2 regions of the Roseburia sp. AM16-25 genome follow, and region 2 is predicted to be linked to the other one. Evidence: predicted binding sites of a transcription regulator. Region 2 holds the regulator's gene; the other holds the start of a gene.
The links. The regulator HrcA, encoded in region 2, represses chaperone genes, less so after heat shock. The targets are predictions, from matches to a motif close to TGTTAGCACTCNNNNNNNNNGAGTGCTAACA.
Positions count from the first base shown of each region.

Region 1: the regulator HrcA is predicted to act here: its motif matches at 8,087-8,117, upstream of DW183_RS09050 (Hsp20/alpha crystallin family protein).

Region 1 covers NZ_QUCW01000003.1:378,062-389,143, forward strand. Annotated here, with positions in the region: gene DW183_RS09015 (sugar kinase) at 1-977, shown strand, start outside; gene DW183_RS09020 (response regulator transcription factor) at 1,249-1,926, shown strand; gene DW183_RS09025 (sensor histidine kinase) at 1,935-2,915, shown strand; gene DW183_RS09030 (ABC transporter ATP-binding protein) at 3,062-3,829, shown strand; gene DW183_RS09035 (ABC transporter permease) at 3,822-5,795, shown strand; gene DW183_RS09040 (aspartate kinase) at 5,976-7,295, shown strand; gene DW183_RS09045 (CarD family transcriptional regulator) at 7,481-8,002, shown strand; gene DW183_RS09050 (Hsp20/alpha crystallin family protein) at 8,211-8,639, shown strand; gene DW183_RS09055 (DnaJ C-terminal domain-containing protein) at 8,716-9,693, shown strand; gene clpB (ATP-dependent chaperone ClpB) at 9,721-11,082, shown strand, end outside.
Region 2 covers NZ_QUCW01000002.1:231,992-243,073, reverse strand. Annotated here, with positions in the region: gene dnaK (molecular chaperone DnaK) at 1-1,648, opposite strand, end outside; gene grpE (nucleotide exchange factor GrpE) at 1,719-2,369, opposite strand; gene hrcA (heat-inducible transcriptional repressor HrcA) at 2,390-3,418, opposite strand; gene hemW (radical SAM family heme chaperone HemW) at 3,621-4,823, opposite strand; gene lepA (translation elongation factor 4) at 4,829-6,640, opposite strand; gene spoIIP (stage II sporulation protein P) at 6,716-7,828, opposite strand; gene gpr (GPR endopeptidase) at 7,933-8,838, opposite strand; gene rpsT (30S ribosomal protein S20) at 9,026-9,289, shown strand; gene holA (DNA polymerase III subunit delta) at 9,362-10,339, opposite strand; gene rpsU (30S ribosomal protein S21) at 10,421-10,597, opposite strand; gene alaS (alanine--tRNA ligase) at 10,749-11,082, opposite strand, start outside.

The DNA of each region.
Region 1 (11,082 bases), on a different contig from region 2:
GGGAAGGCGGCGGAGAATACAACGTAGTTCGTGGTCTTCGCAGATGCTTTGGCATGAATACCGGTGTTATCACAGCATTTGCTGATAACGAAGTAGGTAAGTTGATGGAAGATTTCATCCTTCAGGGTGGCGTTGATACCTCTCTGATCAAGTGGATGGATACAGACGGAATCGGAAGAATCTGCCGTAACGGTATCAACTTTACAGAGCGTGGATTTGGTATCCGTGGTGCAGTAGGATGCTCTGACAGAGCAAACACAGCAATCTCTAAGGCAAGGCCGGAAGATTTCGACTTTGATTATATCTTTGGTGAACTTGGTGCTCGTTGGTTGCATACAGGCGGTATCTATGCAGCACTTTCAGAGCAGTCATGCGAGACTGTTATCGCTGCAATCAAGGCTGCTAAGAAATATGGTACCATCGTATCTTACGATTTGAACTACCGTCCATCTATGTGGAGTGCTATTGGCGGACAGGCTAAGGCTCAGGAAGTGAACAAGGAAATCGCAAAATATGTTGACGTTATGATTGGTAACGAAGAAGACTTCACAGCATGTCTTGGATTTGAAATCGAAGGAAACGATGAGAACTTAAAGGAACTCAACCTTGACGGATACAAGAAGATGATCAACGAAGCAGCTAAGACATATCCTAACTTCAAGGCTGTTGCTACAACACTTCGTGAAGTTAAGACTGCAACTGTAAATGACTGGAGCGCAATCTGCTGGGCAGATGGTGAAATTCATAAGGCTAAGGATTACAAGGGACTTGAAATCATGGACCGTGTAGGTGGTGGAGATTCTTTCGCATCTGGATTGATTTATGGTCTTATGACAACAGGCGATGCAGAGTTGGCTGTTAACTATGGTGCAGCACATGGTGCACTTGCTATGACAACACCTGGTGATACCACTATGGCTAGCAAGAAGGAAGTAGAAGCAATCATGGGTGGTGCCGGAGCCCGCGTGCAGAGATAGGCTGAAAGCAACTTAATGAGAACGAGCATAAGCGAAGTTCGAATTTAGTGCGAGGCCCGCAGGGAGACTTAGTTGTCGCGAGTGATAACGAAGCGAGAACGCTAGTCGAGTCGTGTCAGAAAGCAACTTAATGAGAACGAACTTCCATATCTTAAAATACAACATAAATACTATGTCACCCCGCAGGGACTTTTCCCTGCGGGGATTTTTCTTTTTGACGTAAAGTGATAAAATGATAGGAAATAGTGTCTGAAATGTAGAAGGAGACCACATGTACCGCATATTTATCGTAGAAGACGACCCGACAATGGCAAACACCATGAAAGAAAAGATAGAGTCCTGGGGCAATGAAGCCAGGATTGTAGAGCATTTTCAAAATGTTATGACAGAATTTACGGCGTACGACCCACATCTTGTTTTGATGGATATCATGCTTCCGTTTTTTAATGGATATCACGGGTGTACGCAGATCCGCCAGGTTTCGCAAGTGCCAGTCGTATTCTTATCGTCAGCTTCAGATAATATGAATATTGTTATGGCAATGAATATGGGGGGAGATGATTTCCTGGCAAAGCCCATCGATCTGGATGTGATGATGGCAAAAATCACAGCAATGCTTCGGCGGACATATGACATGGGAAACCAGCTTCCTATGTTGGAGCATCGGGGGCTGATGCTGGGATTGATGGATTCTACCATCACCTATGATGGACAGAAAATCGAACTGACGAAGAATGAATTTCGCATTTTGCAGACATTGATGGAGCGCAAAGGTGAAATCGTCAGTCGTGATACGCTTATGATGCGTCTGTGGCAGATGGATGATTATGTAGAAGAAAATACGCTGACAGTCAATGTGAACCGCCTGCGTAAAAAATTAGACAGCATTGGCCTGCATGACTATATTGTGACAAAGGTTGGCGTCGGCTATCTCTTGCCCTTGGAATAGGAGGTCATATGAAAAAATATTTACAATATCGTCGGGGATATCTGTGCATATGGCTGCTTCTTTGCAGTGTTCCAATTCTGGTCCAGCTGCTTTATGGACAGGCACTGGAGAGCATTTTGTATGGCGTTGGTCTGGCAACTGTTTTGGTATTGCTTTTTATGGTGCATGATTTTTTGCATTTTCGCGAGAAAGAAGAAAAAAGAAAACAGGTTGCCCAGAATATGGGAAGCCGGGAATTGTGTTTGTTTGAAACGAATGATCCGGTAGAAAAAGAGTATCTCGATTTGCTCGGTCAGCTTACGAAACGCTATTGTAAACAGGCAGAACAACTGCAGACTGCAACAAAAGAAAGACAGGAGTATTATACGACGTGGGTGCACCAGGTGAAGACACCGATGGCAGCGATGAATATGTTACTGCAAAAAGAAGATACACCAGAAAGCCGACAACTGCAGCAGCAGCTTTTTCGTATGGAAGAGTATGTTGAGATGATTCTTCATTTTACAAGATTAGAGGAATCGGGAACGGACTTTGTTTTTGATTCCTATGATTTGGATGAATTGATACGAAAAACGATCCGTAAATATGCGTCCGTTTTTGTGCAGAAAAAGATTGCAATCTGTTATGATACGATCTCGGCACATGTGCTTACCGATGAAAAATGGTTTTGCTTTGTGCTGGAACAGGTGCTTTCCAATGCACTCAAATATACAAATCAGGGAAGTGTAACCATTGCCATGGAAATGCCGGGACTTCTTACCATTCGTGACACAGGAATCGGGATTGCGCCTGAGGATGTGCCACGCGTTTTTGAAAAAGGATACACAGGGTATAACGGCAGAGCAGATCACAAATCCACCGGTCTGGGATTGTATTTATGTAAGCGGACGATGAACCGCCTGCATCATAGTATTTCATTGACATCCGTTGTGGGCGAGGGAACAACCGTCACACTGGATCTTCGCAGAGAAGAGCGTATAATAGAATGATTTTTGCTATCTTACAAAAATGTCACACAAGAAGCCTTATATGTCACACGATTCGATGGTTGACTTATAGGGCTTTTGTTAAAGTATGCTTGTAATGAAAAAAGATAGTGCGCACGCAGGGGATGCGTGTAGGACAGGAGGAAAATATGGCTATGTTAGAAGTAAATTGTCTGGAAAAGATATATAAAACGCGTCTGGGCGGAAATCAGGTACAAGCATTATGGGATGTTTCGTTTTCTGTGGAACAGGGAGAATATTTGGCAATTATGGGAGAATCCGGAAGTGGTAAGACAACACTTTTGAATATTTTAGCAGCACTCGACCGACCAACGAGCGGCAGTGTTCTTTTAGATGGATGTGATATTACGGACTTGCCGGAAAAAGAAATTTCTAAATTCCGTCGTGATCATTTGGGATTTGTATTTCAGGATTTTAATTTGTTGGATACCTTTTCTCTAAGAGATAACATTTATTTACCAATGGTGCTTGCAGGGAAAAAACCAGAAGCGATGAAGGCAAAAGCAGAACCATTGGCAAAAAGACTGGGGATAGAGGATGTGTTAGATAAATTTCCATATGAGGTGTCTGGTGGACAGAAACAGCGTGCGGCAGTGACACGCGCACTTATGATGGATCCCAAACTGCTTCTCGCAGATGAACCGACAGGTGCTTTGGATTCAAAGGCAACAGATGAATTACTGCAGGTGTTCTCGGAGTTACATGCGGCAGGGCAGACAATCTTGATGGTAACCCATTCGACAAAAGCAGCATCGCATGCAAGCCGTGTTTTGTTTATAAAGGATGGAGAAGTGTTCCATCAGTTGTATCGTGGCAACAGTACAAATGAGGAAATGTATCAAAAGATTGCCAATACACTGACACTCTTGACGACAGGCGGTGATGAAAATGAGTAAAGGATTTTACCGCCAGCTGGCAAAAACGAATATGAAAAAGAATGGAAAAATATATACTCCTTATATACTCAGCGTGATTGCTGCTGTGGCAATGTTTTATATTATACAATCATTGGCACTGAATCCGGGATTTGAGAACATGCTCGGCTTTGATACAATGAATTCTATTTTGATATTTGCCTGTTGGGTTGTCCGCATTTTTCTAGTGATTTTCATGTTATATACGAACAGCTTTCTGATCAAGCAGAGAAGAAAAGAGTTTGGTGTTTACCATATGCTTGGCTTAGAGAAAAAACATCTGGCGATCACCTTGTTCTGGGAGAGCTTAAGTGTACTTGTGATAGGACTTTTAGCAGGAATCCTTTTTGGCATGCTTTTGGATAAACTTTTGTATGCAGTTCTGATACGCATGCTAGGTTTCTCTGTTCCGCTGGGCTTTTTTGTATCGCCGCTTGCGATTGGACATACGGTGGTATTGTTTGCCGTCATAATGGCGCTAAATTATTTTTATGATATTGCGCAAATTCATGCGACATCGCCAATCGAACTTTTACATGGAACGGATATGGGCGAAAAGGAACCACGTGCAAAATGGCTGCTTGCCATTCTTGGATTTATACTTTTGGCGACAGGCTATACTATTTCGCTGAAAATAGAAGATCCGGTGTCTGCACTTGCTATGTTTTTTGTAGCCGTTCTCTGCGTCATTTTTGGCACATATCTGCTGTTTACAGCGGGAAGTATTGCGTTACTAAAATTGCTGAAAAAGAAGAAAAGTTTCTATTATAAGACAAATCATTTTGTGAGTGTTTCCGGTATGATGTATCGTATGAAGCGAAATGCGATAGGATTAGCGCACATTTGTGTTCTTTCTACCATGGTGCTCGTGATGATTTCCACGACATCTTCTATGATGTTTAGCATGCACGATATTTTATATACGCGTTATCCGATGCAGAACATGTGTTATGTTTCCGGTACAAGTCGCAGTGACGATCAGAAGATGATAGAAGCCATTCATCAGATGGCGAAGGAAACCGGCTGTGATGTCAAAGATGAGATTTATGTACGCGGTTGTATTATTTATACCCGAAGACATGGAGATGCATTTGAAGCAGATGCGTCTGCCATGGGAACGTCTGCGGGAGTTCTTTTTTGCATGAATCTGGAGGATTACAATAAGAGCATGCATACAAAGGAGACGTTAGAACCGGGAGAGGTTTTGGTATATGCGGCTCATGAACGTTATGGAAAAGACATGATTGAGATTATGGGACAGGATTATCGTGCAAAAGAAGTGAAAAAGGCACCGTGCAATGGAATACTGGCATCTTATATGTCAAGTGGATATTACATTGTTTTCCCAGATGAAGCAGCGGTAGAGCAAATAGCAGAGCACATACCATATCAGTATGATGACTGTTTTAACGAGTTGCGATCATATTATGGTATTGATATCGATGGAGATGCTGATCAGCAAAAGGAACTCTATAAGAAAATACAAAAGTATCCATCCACAAACATGAGCAGCTTTTCTGTGGAAAATCGAAACGTGAATGAGAAATCGTTGAATGCGCTTTATGGTGGTTTGTTCTTTACGGGTGCTTTTCTTGGTGTACTCTTTATGATTGCAACAGTTTTGATCATTTATTATAAACAGATGTCAGAAGGATATGATGATCGAAAGAGATTTCATATTATGCAGCAGGTCGGCATGACGCATGAGGAAGTGTCCTCTGCCATTCGTTCCCAGGTGTTGATGGTATTTTTTATGCCGCTTGTAGCTGCCTGTATCCATACCTGTTTTGCTTTTCCAATGATCCGTCGTATGTTGTCACTCTTTAATATGCGCAATACAGCGCTTTTGGCAGGGTGTATGGTTGGCTGTTTTGTGGTATTTGGTATCATCTATGTGCTGGTGTATCTGATGACTGCCCGGACATACAATCGTATCGTACAGGAATAACCAGAAGGAATAACCGAAAAGTTTTTCCATTGCATGCACTTGACAGGATATGCTATAATCGAGAGCGGATATATTGTAGCAACGCAAGAAGAAACAGTATAAGATATAGTATAAGATATAGAAAGCATCTGATTTGATCGGACGATTTTTATATATACACGAGTGTTAAGGAGTAAGACAATGGTTAAAGTAGTAAAATTTGGTGGAAGTTCCCTGGCAAGTGCAGCACAGTTTGCCAAGGTAGGAGATATTATCCGCGCGGATGAGTCACGTCGTTATGTTGTGCCGAGTGCGCCGGGAAAACGTAATGCAAAGGATACGAAAGTAACAGATATGCTTTATTCCTGTTATGCATTAGCAGAAGCCGAGGAAGACTTTAAGGGTGCACTGAAAAAAATTAAGGAACGTTACAATTCCATTATCAATGGACTGAATCTGACACTTTCTTTGGAAGACGAATTCAGAACAATCGAAAAAAACTTTGCAGATAAAGCCGGAGAAGATTATGCAGCCAGCCGTGGTGAATATTTAAATGGTATCATCATGGCAAACTACTTAGGCTATGAATTTATCGATGCAGCAGAAGTGATCTTCTTTGACGAGAATGGAAACTTTGATGACTATAAAACAGATAAGGCGATGGCAGAACGTCTCTCGCATGTAGAAAAGGCTGTGATTCCAGGTTTTTACGGAAGTGATAGCAATGGCAATGTAAAAACATTCTCCAGAGGTGGATCTGATATTACAGGATCGATCGTTTCCAAGGCAGTACATGCCAGCGTCTATGAGAACTGGACAGATGTTTCCGGTTGTCTGGTCGCAGATCCTAGAATCGTTGAGAATGCACAGCCGATCAAGGTGATCACTTATAGAGAATTACGAGAACTTTCTTATATGGGCGCCTCCGTGCTGCATGAAGATGCAATCTTCCCGGTACGCAAAGCGGGCATCCCGATCAATATCAAGAATACCAATGCGCCGGAAGAACCGGGAACCATGATTGTGGAAAGCACCTGTCAAAAGGCAGATTATACGATTACCGGTATTGCCGGCAAGAGAGGCTTTGTAGCAGTCAATATTGATAAAGATATGATGAACTCAGAAGTGGGCTTCTGTCGTAAAGCACTGGAGGCATTTGAAGAGAATGGTATTTCCATTGAACATATGCCATCTGGTATTGATACCATGACAGTTTTTGTACATCAGGAAGAGTTCGAAGGAAAAGAGCAGCAGGTTATTTCTTCCATCCGTCGTCTCGTAAATCCGGACATCATTGATCTGGAAGCGGATCTGGCACTGATCGCTGTCGTTGGCCGTGGCATGAAGTCTACCCGTGGTACAGCAGGAAGGATCTTCTCTGCACTGGCACATGCCAACATCAATGTTAAGATGATCGATCAGGGATCTTCCGAGTTGAACATCATTATCGGTGTCAGCAACAATGATTTTGACAATGCTATCAAGGCTATTTACGATATCTTTGTGATGACACAGATCTAGATATATGGATCTTTTAAGGCACCTTTTGATAGGTGCCTTTTGTTTGTGAAAAATATCCATTTGCGTTTCAGATATACTTTGTGAAAATTCGCCCTTACATTTTTTGCCAAAAGTTGATAAAATATATATGTATATAGGTAAAATGTGTGTAAATTGTCGTGGACTCGATGGAGTTGTCGAAATTGGTGAAAGGATGTGTCAAGATGTTTGAAGTGGGCGAACGAGTAGTGTATGGTCATCATGGTGTATGCGAGATTGTAAAGATCGACACCCTGGATATGCCGAATGTGCCAAAAGACCGGCAGTATTATTATTTGTCGCCGACGACAGATGGCACCAGCATCATGTATGCGCCGGTGGACAATCCCAAACTTTCCATTCGCCGGGTTATGACCAAGGATGATGTCATGTCACTGATCAAGGCGATGCCGCAGATCGATATGTTAAACGTGACCAATGACAAGCAGCGTGAGAACGAATACAAGGAGTGCATCCGTAGTCTGGACGGCAAGGAATGGGTTCGTCTATTAAAGACTGTGCGGGAGCGTGGACGCGGACGCATGGAAAAGGGCAAGAAGATGACGGCTCTGGATGAGCGCTACATGAAGATGGCGGAGATGCAGTTGTACTCGGAGATTTCCGCGGTGCTGGAGATCCCGCGCAATCAGGTGGAGGGTTTCATCGAAGAACATATGGTAGTCGCATAAAATAAAGAAAGAGTAAACAGCAATCCCCAGATGGAAAAGATCCGTCTGGGGATTTTTGTGACGATTTTGTGAATTTTCAAAAATTATTAGCACTCACTATTGACGAGTGCTAATAAAGGTGCTATAACATAATTGTCAAAAGAAAAGACATTAAAACAATGAGATAAGAAAACAAATAGTTTTGATGATATGGAAGGAGCGATGACTTATGTTAATGCCTAGTATTTTTGGAAATGATTTTATGGATGATTTCTTTGTATTCCCACAGGAGAGAAAGACCACACCGACTGCTAAGGCAAACCTGATGCAGACGGATGTCAAAGAAACAGAGACAGGTTACGAAGTGGTGATTGATCTTCCGGGATATAGTAAGGAAAATGTAAACGCGGAATTGAAGGATGGCTATCTGATCATCAGTGCTACAACGAGCACGAATGACGAGGAGAAATCCGAAGATGGCAAGTACATTCGCAAGGAGCGTTACAGTGGTTCCTGCCAGAGAAGTTTTTATGTAGGTGAAGATATCACCCATGAGGACATCAAGGCGAAATTTGAAAACGGTACTTTGAAGTTGGATATTCCAAAGAAGGAAGCCCAGCCGAAGGTAGAGCAGAAAAAGACGATCGCCATTGAGTGATCGATGATAGGAACAAAAGAGGCTGGCTACAATCCGTAGCCAGTTTTCTTTTAAATAAGAAAGTAGGTGAGTTGGGATGTCTGCCAAGAGAGATTATTATGAAGTCTTGGGCGTCGACAAGAAAGCAGATGAGAGTACGATAAAGAAAGCGTTTCGGCGATTGGCAAAGAAATACCATCCCGATACCAATGCGGGGGATGCAAAGGCGGAAGAAAAGTTTAAAGAGATCACAGAAGCCTATGATGTCTTGAGTGATAAAGAAAAAAGAAAGTTGTACGACCAGTTTGGACACGCTGCCTTTACAGAAGGCTTTGATCCGAACCAGGCAAGTGGTTTTGGCGGCTCCGGCTTCGGGGGAACCAAGTTCTATCGCAATGGTGATGGCATGGAGTTTCATTTTGAAGGCGGCAATATGGATGATATGGGAGATATCTTTGATTCCATCTTTGGAGGTGCTTTTGGTGGTGGTGGCTCCGGTTTTGGCGGCAGATCTCAGGGCTTTGGCAACCGTGCAATGAAAGGAAAAGATCTGCATGCAGAGATCACCATATCCTTTGAAGATGCAGCCTTTGGCTGTGACAAGCAGATCACGATCTCTGATCCATCCGGCAGACAGCCGCAGACTTTGTCGGTGCATATTCCGGCAGGAATCGATGAGGGGAAGACTGTACGCCTTGCAGGAAAAGGTCAGCCGGGCATAAATGGTGGCAAGAATGGTGATCTGATGCTGGCAGTCCATGTGCTTGACAGTAAGGCTTTCCGTAGGGAAGGCATGGATGTCTATTCGACCATCCGTGTGCCATTTGTAACGGCAGCCCTGGGCGGATCTGCCAGAGTCCACACCTTGTACGGCGATGTCGAGTGTCAGATCAAAGAGGGCACCCAGTCCGGCAGCAAGATCCGTCTGAAAAATAAGGGTATCGTCTCCATGCGGAATGCGCAATTCCACGGCGATCAGTACGTGACCGTGGAGGTCGATGTGCCGAGACATCTGAATGCGATGGCAAAACAAAAATTAAGAGAATATGCAGGTGCAGAAAGAGCGTCTGCGTGATAAGATAAGATTTAGGAGGTGAAGCATATGAACATCCAGAAATTTACACAAAAGTCAATGGAAGCAGTGCAGGACTGTGAGAAATTGGCATATGAATATGGAAATCAGGAGATCGAACAGGAACATCTTTTGGTCGCTCTTTTGCAGCAGGAAAATGGACTGATCCCGCAGATGATCGAAAAGATGGAGATACAGTTAGAACATGTTAAGGATAATGCCATCCGGCATCTGGAGGCAAGGACAAAAGTCTCCGGGGGGCAGGTCTATGTCGGTAAGGACTTAAATCAGGTACTCATCCATGCAGAGGATGAGGCAAAGGCGATGGGGGACGAGTATGTCTCCGTCGAGCACCTTTTCCTTGCCATGATCCGTTACCCGAATCGTGCCATCAAGGAAATCTTTAAGGAGTATGGCATTACGAGAGACCGCTTTTTACAGGCACTTTCTACCGTGCGGGGCAACCAGAGGGTGATGACGGACAATCCGGAAGCAACCTATGATACCTTGGAGAAATACGGTTATGATATGGTCGAGCGTGCCAGAGACCAGAAACTTGATCCGGTCATCGGACGAGACGCAGAGATCCGCAATGTGATCCGTATCCTATCCCGTAAGACCAAGAATAACCCGGTACTGATCGGTGAGCCGGGTGTCGGCAAAACGGCAGCCGTAGAGGGTCTGGCACAGCGAATTGTCCGCGGGGATGTACCGGAAGGCCTGAAGGACAAGAAGTTGTTCGCCCTGGATATGGGTGCACTGGTCGCCGGTGCAAAATATCGTGGTGAGTTTGAGGAACGTCTGAAAGCCGTTTTGGATGAGATTAAGAATTCCGATGGCGAGATCATCCTCTTTATCGATGAACTGCATACCATCGTTGGTGCCGGAAAGACAGACGGTGCCATGGATGCGGGCAATATGTTAAAACCAATGCTTGCGCGTGGAGAATTGCATTGTATCGGTGCAACGACTCTGGATGAATACAGGGAATACATTGAAAAAGATCCGGCGCTGGAGCGACGTTTTCAGCCGGTTATGGTGGATGAACCATCGGTCGAAGACACCATTTCCATCCTGCGTGGTCTGAAAGAACGTTATGAAGTATTCCATGGCGTTAAGATCACAGATGGTGCGTTGGTTTCTGCGGCAACTTTATCCAACCGTTATATCTCAGACCGTTTCCTGCCGGATAAGGCGATCGATCTGGTCGATGAGGCGTGTGCCCTGATCAAGACGGAACTGGATTCCATGCCGACAGAGTTGGACGAACTCAACCGTCGTATCATGCAGCTTCAGATCGAGGAGACTGCGCTGAAAAAAGAGGACGATCATTTGAGTCAGGAGCGTCTGGAAAATCTGCAAAAAGAACTTTCCGAACTGCGGGAGAAATTC
Region 2 (11,082 bases):
CGAGGATTGTCTTGATCGCTGCGATATCAGCCTCAACTGCTGACTTATCTGCCGCATCGATCTTGTCGCCAACTTCTTCCAAAGCCTTCTCTGTCTGGAATACAAATGCATCAGCATCGTTTCTGGTGTCGATGGCTTCCTTACGCTTCTTATCCTGTGCTTCAAACTCAGCAGCTTCCTTAACAGCCTTCTCAATGTCTTCATCAGACATGTTAGATCCTGCTGTAATGGTGATGTGCTGTTCCTTACCTGTACCAAGATCCTTAGCGGATACATTTACGATACCATTGGCATCGATATCGAAAGTAACCTCGATCTGTGGAACACCACGACGTGCTGGAGGAATACCATCCAGGCGGAACTGTCCTAAGGACTTGTTGTCTCTAGCAAACTGTCTCTCACCCTGTACTACGTTGATATCAACGGCTGTCTGGTTATCAGCAGCAGTAGAGAAGATCTGGCTCTTCTTGGTAGGGATCGTTGTATTTCTCTCGATCAACTTGGTTGCAATACCACCCATAGTCTCGATAGAAAGAGAAAGTGGTGTAACATCCAAAAGCAAGATCTCACCGGCACCGGCATCACCTGCTAACTTACCGCCCTGGATAGAAGCACCGATGGCTACACATTCATCCGGGTTCAAAGACTTGCTTGGCTCATGTCCTGTAAGTGCCTTTACCTTATCCTGTACGGCTGGGATACGGGTTGATCCACCAACAAGGAGAACCTTTGAAAGTTCACTTGCTGTAAGACCTGCATCCTTTAATGCGTTCTGTACCGGAATGGCTGTTCTTTCTACAAGGTCATGTGTTAATTCATCGAATTTAGCACGTGTTAAGTTCATATCAAAATGCTTTGGTCCTTCTGCTGTTGCAGTGATGAAAGGCAAGTTGATGTTTGTTGTTGTTGCAGCGGAAAGTTCTTTCTTAGCCTTCTCTGCTGCTTCTTTTAATCTCTGGAGAGCCATCTTGTCAGTAGAAAGGTCAACGCCTTCTGCCTTCTTGAACTCATCCAGCATCCAATCTGTGATCTTCTGGTCGAAGTCATCGCCACCAAGACGGTTATCACCACTTGTTGCAAGAACTTCGATAACGCCATCACCGATCTCAATGATAGATACATCAAATGTACCACCACCTAAATCATAAACCATGATCTTCTGCTCATTTTCATTGTCAAGACCATAAGCAAGTGCTGCTGCTGTAGGCTCGTTGATGATACGCTTTACATCAAGACCAGCGATCTTTCCGGCATCCTTTGTTGCCTGACGCTGCGCATCATTGAAATATGCAGGAACTGTGATAACTGCTTCTGTGACAGGCTCACCCAGATAGTTCTCTGCATCGCTCTTTAACTTCTGTAAGATCATTGCTGAGATCTGCTGTGGAGAATACTTCTTACCATCGATGGTACGACCATTGTCTGTACCCATATCTCTCTTAATAGAAGAAATTGTCTTTTCTGCATTTGTAACTGCCTGACGCTTTGCAGGCTCACCGATCAATCTCTCTCCTGTCTTTGTAAATGCTACAACAGACGGTGTTGTTCTTGCACCTTCCTGGTTGGCGATAACGGTTGGCTTACCACCTTCCATAACTGCTACACAAGAGTTTGTTGTACCTAAATCAATACCAATAATTTTTCCCATGATTTTTTCCTCCTATTTATCATCACATTGTTATTGTCTTTATTTTAAATTAGCATTGCTACCAATTTGACTAGTTTGCAACCTTGACCATGCTATGACGAAGCACTGTATCGTGATACATATAGCCCTTTTGGAACTCTTCTACGATCTCGCTCTCGCCGGCTTCTTCATCCTCCACATGCATCACTGCGTTGTGAAAATTCGGATCAAATTCATTGCCGAGCGCCTCGATCGGACTCACGCCTGCTTCCTCCAAGGAAGTCATCAGTTGCTTGTAGATCATCTGCATCCCTTGTGCAAATGGATCTTCGCTCTCTTCCATGCCCTTAAGACCTCTTTCAAAGTTGTCAACGACCGGAAGGATCTTTTCCAAGATGCTCTTTGCTCCCACTTCATACATCTGTGATTTTTCTTTCTCAGAACGTTTGCGGAAGTTCTCGAACTCGGCCATCTGGCGTCTGACCTTGTCGGTCAGTTCTTCGATCTGTGCATCCTTTTTGTCTTTCTTTTCTTTCTTTTTGAAAAAGCCTCCATTTCCTTTTTCTTCCTCAGCTTCTTCTGCGGATTCTTCTTTTTCCTCCGCCTCCTCTTTGGTATCAGCGGCTTCTCCTGCCTCTGTACTTTCTGTATCTTTTTCTTCGGAAGTCTCTGTCTCGACTGTCTCGACTGTCTCGTCTACTTTGACTTCTTCCCTATCTTCCTGCTTCTTTTCCTCTGCCACTTTTACATCTCCTTCCTATGTCATTCCCTTTTCATGATCTTGTCAAGCTGCGACTTAAGATTTTTCAGGTTATCCATGACATTTTCGTAATCCATACGCTTTGGTCCGATAATTCCTATCGTGCCCTTCACGCCCTCACCTAATTCATAGGTGGCTGTCACGACGCTGCAATCTTTCATTGTCTGGATCGGTGACTCATTTCCTATATATACCTGAATGCCGGTTTCTTCATCTCCCTGTGTCTCAGAGATCAGATCTGCCAGCGCCTGCTTTTCTTCAAAAGCACTGATCAACTCACTTGCTCTCTGGGAATCGGAAAGTTCCGGATATTTGAAAATATTCGTTGCTCCACTCGTGTAAATCTCCAGATCGTCGTCTTCGTGAATCGTCTCAGCCACGGTATTTAAGACTTGTGCAATGATCTCTTCGTGAATACCCGCCTGCTCTTTTAACTTGGTGATAAGTCCTAAGTTGATCTCATCGACGGTAAGCCCGTTCAAGTTGGTGTTCAAGAGCATGTTGAGTTTCAACATAGTCTCATTGCTCAGAGGTTCCTCAACCGGAATGATCTTGTTCTTTACGATGTTGCCTTCCATAACGACCACCGATAAGATCTGGTGTTCATCTACGGCAGATAACTGTACGAACTTGAGACGGTTGCGCTGGACACTCGGTGCAGATATCATCGTGGCGTACTGCGTATTGTTGGCAAGTACCTTGACGACCTGTTTTAAGAGTTGTTCCATCTTCTCCGTCTTTTCGATCATCAGATCCTTCATCTCGGTCACTTCCCGATCCTTGACTTCCATCAAGTGATCTACATAGAAGCGGTAACCCTTATCGGAAGGAATACGTCCTGAAGAAGTATGCGGCTGTACGATGTAGCCCAGTTCCTCAAGATCCGACATCTCATTACGAATCGTAGCAGAACTCAGATTCAGATCTGACATCTTGGAAATGGTACGGGAACCAACCGGCTCTCCGGTTTCCAGATAGTTCTGTATGATGGCGTTTAAAATTTTCTCTTTTCTCTCACCTAATTCGTCCATCGGATACCTCATCTGATTTCCTTGTTTCTAAGATTGTTAGCACTCATTAACTTAGAGTGCTAATATCTTTAAACCTAATGTATCACTGCCCTTTTGCTTTGTCAACACTTCTCACAATTTTTTTTATTTATTTTTGTGAATTTTTTGTGGCACAGGGACGCTCCTTTTGCCACATGGACTGTCCCCTTTGGCGCAGATGATCTTACAGGAGGAACTGTGCCAGGGCATAATTGCTCAGATCCATTCCCTTGTCGGTCAAAAAGATCCGCCCCTCTGCCACTTCTAGCAAAGCCTCCTGCCGCAAATGTTTGATGGTCTCGCCATAGACGGACTCTATCGAGCAGGAAAAGCACTTGGCAAAATCCTCTCTGGTAACTCCTGCATTCATGCGCAGTCCCAAAAACATAAATTCTTCCATGGCATCTTTTTTAGAAAGACTCGTTACTTCCTGCCATAAAGGCGACGTCAGATTTTCTGTTTCTTCTATATTATTAGAATACAATTTGTCCGCACACAGATCCATATACTGATAGATGTCCCGCACATTTGCCATACGACGGTCGCTTACCATGGAGGCTGCGCCAATGCCAAGTCCCAGATAGTCGCCCCGCCGCCAATAAACGGTATTGTGATAGCAGGCATAACCTTCCCTGGCATAGTTGGATATCTCATATTGCTGATAGCCGTGTGCGATCAAAACGCTTTGTGCCATCTTGGACAGGCGGTATTCCTCGTCCTCGTCCGGCAAAAATTCTGTTTTCATCCCAGCATGCTGCTTGACCGCATCAAATTTATAGCGATCATAAAAAGGGGTTCCTTCTTCCACGATCAAAGAGTAGGCAGAGACATGTTCCGGTCGCAGGGCAATGACCTGCTCTAAAGTATGCATCAATTTTTCCGGGGTCTGTCTCGGCAATCCTGTCATAATATCCACGTTCAGATTGTAAAATCCGCTTTTGCGTGCCATATCAAAAGTCCGCAAAAACTGTTCGTAACTATGGATCCGTCCCAAGAGACGCAGTTCGTCATCATTAGCCGATTGCAGACCGATGCTTAAACGATTGATCCCCATCTTACGGTATGCGCTAAATTTTTCCATCGTTACCGTTCCCGGATTACATTCCATGGAAATCTCAGCATCCTGGCCGATAGTAAAATTTTTATGTAGGGCATCCATGATCTTTCCCATATCCGATGCATCCAGCCAGGATGGGGTACCGCCACCAATATATATAGAAGAAACAGCAACTGATCGCAGTTGCTGTCCCATGTAAGCGATTTCTTTACAGAGGCTTTCGGCATATCTTTTTTGTATGTCATTATCATAGGCTCCTGATAAAAAATCGCAGTAATCACATTTTTTTACACAGAATGGAATGTGTAGATAAAGACTGACCTCTTTCATATTTACTAATCCTCGTCCAATTTTAACACGCTCATAAACGCCTCCTGTGGGATCTCTACATTGCCCACCTGGCGCATACGCTTCTTTCCTTCCTTCTGTTTTTCAAGCAATTTCTTCTTTCTGGAAATATCACCGCCATAACACTTGGCAAGCACATCTTTTCGCATAGCCTTGACCGTCTCTCTGGCAATGACCTTACTGCCGACCGCTGCCTGGATCGGGATCTCGAACAGATGACGCGGGATCTCTTCTTTTAATTTTTCACACATCTTGCGCCCACGTTCGTATGCCGTTCCACTGAATACGATAAAGGAAAGGGCATCCACTTCTTCCTTATTGATGAGGATATCCAGTTTGACCAGATCAGACTTGACATAGCCCTTCATTTCATAGTCAAAAGATGCATAGCCGCGGGATCTGGATTTTAAGGCATCAAAGAAATCATAGATGATCTCATTCAAAGGCAGGGTGTACTTGAGCAGGGCACGCGTTTCTTCCATATACTCCATACTGATGTAAGTTCCGCGCCTCTCCTGACACAGATCCATAATGGCTCCGATATACTCGCTCGTCACCATGATCTCCGCCTCTACGACAGGTTCTTCCATGTATTCGATCTCTGACGGATCCGGCAGATTGGATGGATTGGTCAACTCGATCATGGTGCCATCCGTCTTATACACACGATAAACAACGCCCGGTGCCGTTGTCACCAGATCCAGATTATACTCTCTTTCCAGTCTCTCCTGGATGATCTCCAGATGCAAAAGTCCAAGGAAACCACAACGGAAACCAAAACCAAGGGCTACCGATGTCTCCGGTTCAAATTGTAAAGATGCATCATTTAACTGCAATTTTTCCAATGCGTCTCTTAGATCCGGGTACTTGGCTCCATCCGCCGGATACAGACCACAGTAGACCATAGGATTGACCTTTTTATAGCCCGGCAAAGGTTCCTTGCACGGATGCTTCTTGTGTGTGATCGTATCGCCCACGCGGGTATCTTTGACGTTCTTGATGCTGGCTGTCATATAACCGACCATGCCAGCAGAAAGTTCATCACAAGGGATAAATTGTCCGGCTCCAAAATAACCGACTTCTACAACATCCGCTGTCGCGCCTGTTGCCATCATCAGCACCTGATCTCCGGGACGAAGCGTTCCCTCCTTGATACGGCAGAAAACGATCACGCCCTTGTATGCATCATACAAAGAGTCAAAGATCAATGCCTGCAGCGGTGCCTTTGGATCACCGGTCGGTGCCGGCAATTTGCTAACGATCTGCTCTAAGACTTCCTCTACATTCAGACCGGTCTTGGCAGAGATCAGCGGTGCATCCTGCGCCTCTAAGCCGATCACATCCTCGATCTCGTCTTTGACACGCTGCGGCTCCGCACTTGGCAGATCGATCTTGTTGATGACCGGAAGGACATCCAGATCGTGATCCAATGCCAGATAGACATTTGCCAACGTCTGTGCCTCGATTCCCTGTGCCGCATCCACCACCAGAATAGCGCCGTCACATGCCGCCAGACTACGCGATACCTCATAGTTGAAATCCACGTGTCCCGGTGTGTCGATCAAGTTGAAAATATATTCTTCCCCGTCTTTTGCCTTGTAGATGATACGCACCGCCTGAGACTTGATCGTGATACCACGCTCACGCTCCAGATCCATATTATCCAAGACCTGTGCCTGCATCTCACGATCGGTAAGCAGGCCCGTCATCTCAATGATACGGTCTGCCAGTGTTGACTTGCCGTGATCGATATGGGCTACAATACAAAAGTTACGAATTTTGCTCTGATCTATTGCCATGAAAATTTATCCTCCGCATTTCCTATCGAAAATTTGCTCATTTGGTAAGATTATACCATAGGAATACGCGTCTTCTCAAGTGTGCGATTGTCCCAATAGTACATAGGCAAGGATATTGGCGAGCGGATCCATGGCATTATAGACCTCCTCAAAGGTGTTGGTCTGCGCCCCCACCTCGATCAGCATGGACTTGGGGCACATATGCATATTATAACGATAGCCCTTCAAAAAGACCGGTCTGGTAAAGCCCGGATACAGTTCTGCCGCCGCGATCTGCATTTGCAGAGAAGTTGCCAGATTATCCTGCAGATTCGGATTTTGCAGATAATCGATCGGACCGGTCGATGTCGTTCTGCTCAGCCCATTGAAGAACATGATCTTTGCCGTCTGCTTGCCACCTATATCCGTCACCAGATGGACATCATCCCCCACACCATCTCTATGTAGATCGATCACAACCTGTATGGTCGGATTGTCCGCCAAGACCTGCCTGATCTCCGGTTCCGCGTTGGAATAGGCATAATCGCGCCCATCCACGTCATATTTGCCCCGATGATGCAAGACAGGAATCCCATAGGTATCCTGCAAAAGGCTTGTCAGGCGATCCCCCAGCCCCATGACCGTCATCCCTTCCGATCCATCCGAGTCCACAAATCCTTCTTGTGAATGTGTATGATAGATCAAAATGACCGGTCCTCCCACATTTGTATCAATGGTCAGGTCTTTTGCTAAAAGTTGCCCCGGATTCAGTTCCGAGGAATCGATCGTCGTTGTGCGGTCAATCCGATAAAAGTTTTTGACCAGATAATCAAAGTCCAGCAGTTTATCCCGATTAACCTCTGCCTGCTTTGTCCAAACCGGTGTCGCTGTAGCAGCCACATTTTCTGCCCCGGCCGCAGCGATCGGATCCTGTGTCTCCTCCTCATCCCCATTTGCCTTTTGCGCATCTGCACTGATTTCTATGTCGGCATTTTTTGTATCTTCTTGCTTTCCGGAATTTTCTATGGCAGCCAGCAGAGTCAGTTCATCTTTTGACTCATCTTCCCCATAGACATATGCCATGACCGGTGTTGCCAATTCCATCTGCTGTAAGAGCAGGTCTGACAAAGATGCCTCTGTCGTTTGAAAGCAGAACACCGGCACACATAATTTTAATAATTGATAATACAAAGACCACTTGGCACTCACAAATCTCTCCTTTTCCCCACGCACCAATATATGCGTTTTTTTTCGAGATATGCCTGCCTATGCCAAAGGGGACGCTCCTTATGGCAAAAGGAACGTCCCTGTGGCTAGACTCTTGGGACAAAAGTCATGTTGAGTCCTTCCGATATCGTAAAACTCAGGCGGTTGACCGCCTCGTCAATGTCTTTGGATGTCACATACATGGTATTTAACTTGGGCGAGATCAGGCTACGCACAGAGGCTTCCATCTCCTCCGGTTCTGATTTGTTTTCCTCCATGAGCCCCATACAAAAATCCGCAATGATGGTCGCTGCATCAACGACTGTCGGAATGCCGATCGCGACCACAGGGATGCCCAGATGCTCCTCGGTAATGGCATTACGGTAATTGCCAACACCGGATCCCGGAATGATGCCTGTATCTGTGATCTGGATCGTCCGGTTGAGCCTTTTGATGCTGCGCGCGGCAAGCGCATCCACTGCAATGACCAGATCCGGCTTGGTTTCGGCAACAATTCCACGCAGGATCTCCACGGTCTCCATGCCTGTCTGCGCCATGACCCCCGGCACAATGCCACTGATACTGCAGCACTGATCCAGTTCCACCAGATATTTTCCGAACTCCTCCAACAAATGTCTGGTGATAAACAGATGATCGATCACTTTCGGACCCAGGGCATCCGGCGTGACCTCCCGGTTTCCCAAACCAATGACTAAGATCTTGGCATTTCTATAATCTTTTGGCAAAAAGGTCTTCAACTGCTCGGAAAAGATTTCCGAGATTTCCCGATGGTAGCCGCTGTCTTCTTCCATCATCTGATCCGCTTCGATACTGACATAAGTCCCCCGCGGCTTTCCCAGTGTCTTTGCCGCCTTTTGGGTATCAATGCATACTTTTGTGATGACCACATCCTCGCCTCTCTTTTTCTTCTCCACCCGGATACCGGATACTTCCTTCCCATCCGGTCGTTTTTCCGATGTTTCCACCGCAAGGTCTGTTCGAATCTGAAACATCCCGCATCATGCCCTCGTTTCTTCAAATCTTTTCCTTATTGTTTGCACTTTTTTATGAAATATGTATTGACAGACAATGCTTACTGCTATAAAATAATCTAGTATGTTTGTAACAGACTGTCCGTGTCCGGCTTTGTTACAACAGAGTTACTATTATTTTTATATCAAGACATTGGAGGTGTACAGATTGGCTAACATTAAATCTGCTAAGAAGAGAGTATTAGTTACAGAGATCAAGACTGCTAGAAATAAAGCAATCAAGTCTAAGGTTAAGACTTGTATCAAAAAGGTAGAAGCAGCCGTTGCTAACAAGGATAAGGAAGCTGCTAATGAAGCACTCATCGTTGCTATTTCTGAGATCAACAAGGCAACAAGCAAGGGTCTCTACCACAAGAACAATGCAGCAAGAAAGGTATCTCGTCTTACCAAGGCTGTTAATTCTATTGCTTAATTTTTTTGAACATAAACAAAAAGAAACACCAGTACCGTCATACTGGTGTTTTTCTTTACGCATTTTTCCGGTTCAACCCGCCCATTTGATCATCAGCATCTCGACTGCCAACTGGTCGTTGATCCGTCCTGTCTTTGCTCTCTCATCCAGATCTGCCGCATCTTCCAATAAAGCCCGGATCTGTTCCATGGTAAAATTCCTTGCAAGTCCCAGATTCTTTCGCACAATAAAATCACGGATGCCCATCTTGCCTGCGATCGTCTGTACATTCATCCCCTGCGATGCCATATCCTTCATGACGTACATCTGGTCAAACTGTCGGATGATCAGCGCCAGAATACGGATCGGCGGTTCCTTTGTCGCCAGCATATCATGATATAGATCCAATACCTTTGGCAGATTCTTGGATGCCACAAAAGAGATCATGTCAAAGACCTTGGTGTGCACCTGTTTGGTACAGATCGCCTCCACATCTTCCAAAGTGATTCCATCCTTATCATATACATAAGAAAGCAGTTTTTCCATTTCCATATCCATGTGATCCATGGAATCATTGCTGCGCTCAAAAAACTCATTCCAAGCATCCCGCGTCATCGTCTTTCCCGCCGCCTTGACACGCGCCATCATCCAGGAAGTCAGCATCCTCTCATCCGGCATGGAAAAATCCACCGCACTGCCTGCCTTTGCGATCGCTTTGTAAGCCTTGGAACGTTTATCCACGTCACTCTCCACAAAGACCATGCAGGTCGTCTCCGGGATATTGGAAAAATAGTCTGCCAAAGTCTCCTGTGAAGACTTAAAGAAACCGGAATCCTCAACCAGTACCACTCGTCTGTCTGCAAAAAAAGGCATAGTATCCGCAAAACTGATGATCTCCTCTATGGATGAATCCTTGCCCTCATACTTGGCAAAGTTCATGGTATCGCCCTGCCCCATGAGGGCTTTGGTTAATTTGTCCCGATATTGCTTCTTAAGATAATCCTCATCTCCATATAAAAGATAGGCTGCTTTAAATTGTCCTGTTTTGATATCTTCATCGATTGTTTTCATGATTATTATTATACCCGATAACGCTCGAAAAAAAAAGAGATGTGACTTGCATCACATCTCTTACTAAACGCAATTTCAATTTTAGTTGTATTTACGTTTTCTAGCAGCTTCAGACTTCTTCTTACGCTTTACGCTTGGCTTTTCATAGTGCTCTCTCTTGCGGATCTCCTGCTGGATACCTGCCTTAGCACAATTGCGCTTAAATCTACGTAATGCGCTATCTAAAGATTCGTTCTCTTTAACTGTTACACTTGACATAGTCTTACACCTAACCTCCCTCCAGTTGGGTATTGTGCATATTCAACTGTTTGGGTAAATATCTTTGCACAGTAAAATATTATAGCATAAAATAGCGACACGTCAACAGTTTTCTTCAGAAACTGTCAATTTCTTCAACAGCAGATCAGCCTTAAGCCAACTGCCCTGCAAGTGCATCTGCTACTGCTGCGATAGCATCCGGAATGCCTGCCGGATTCTTACCGCCTGCCTGTGCCATATTTGGACGACCGCCGCCGCCACCGCCTACAAGACCTGCGATCGACTTGATCAGGTTTCCTGCATGAGCACCGGCTTTCATGGCACCGTCGGTTGCCATAGCAACGAGATTGACCTTGCCGTCCTTTGCAGATGCAAGTACAATCACGCCCTCGCCCAGTTTATTCTTAAGATCATCGCCCAGATCACGCAGACCATTCATATCTACACCGTCAACAGATGTTGCTAAAAGTTTCACACCAGATACT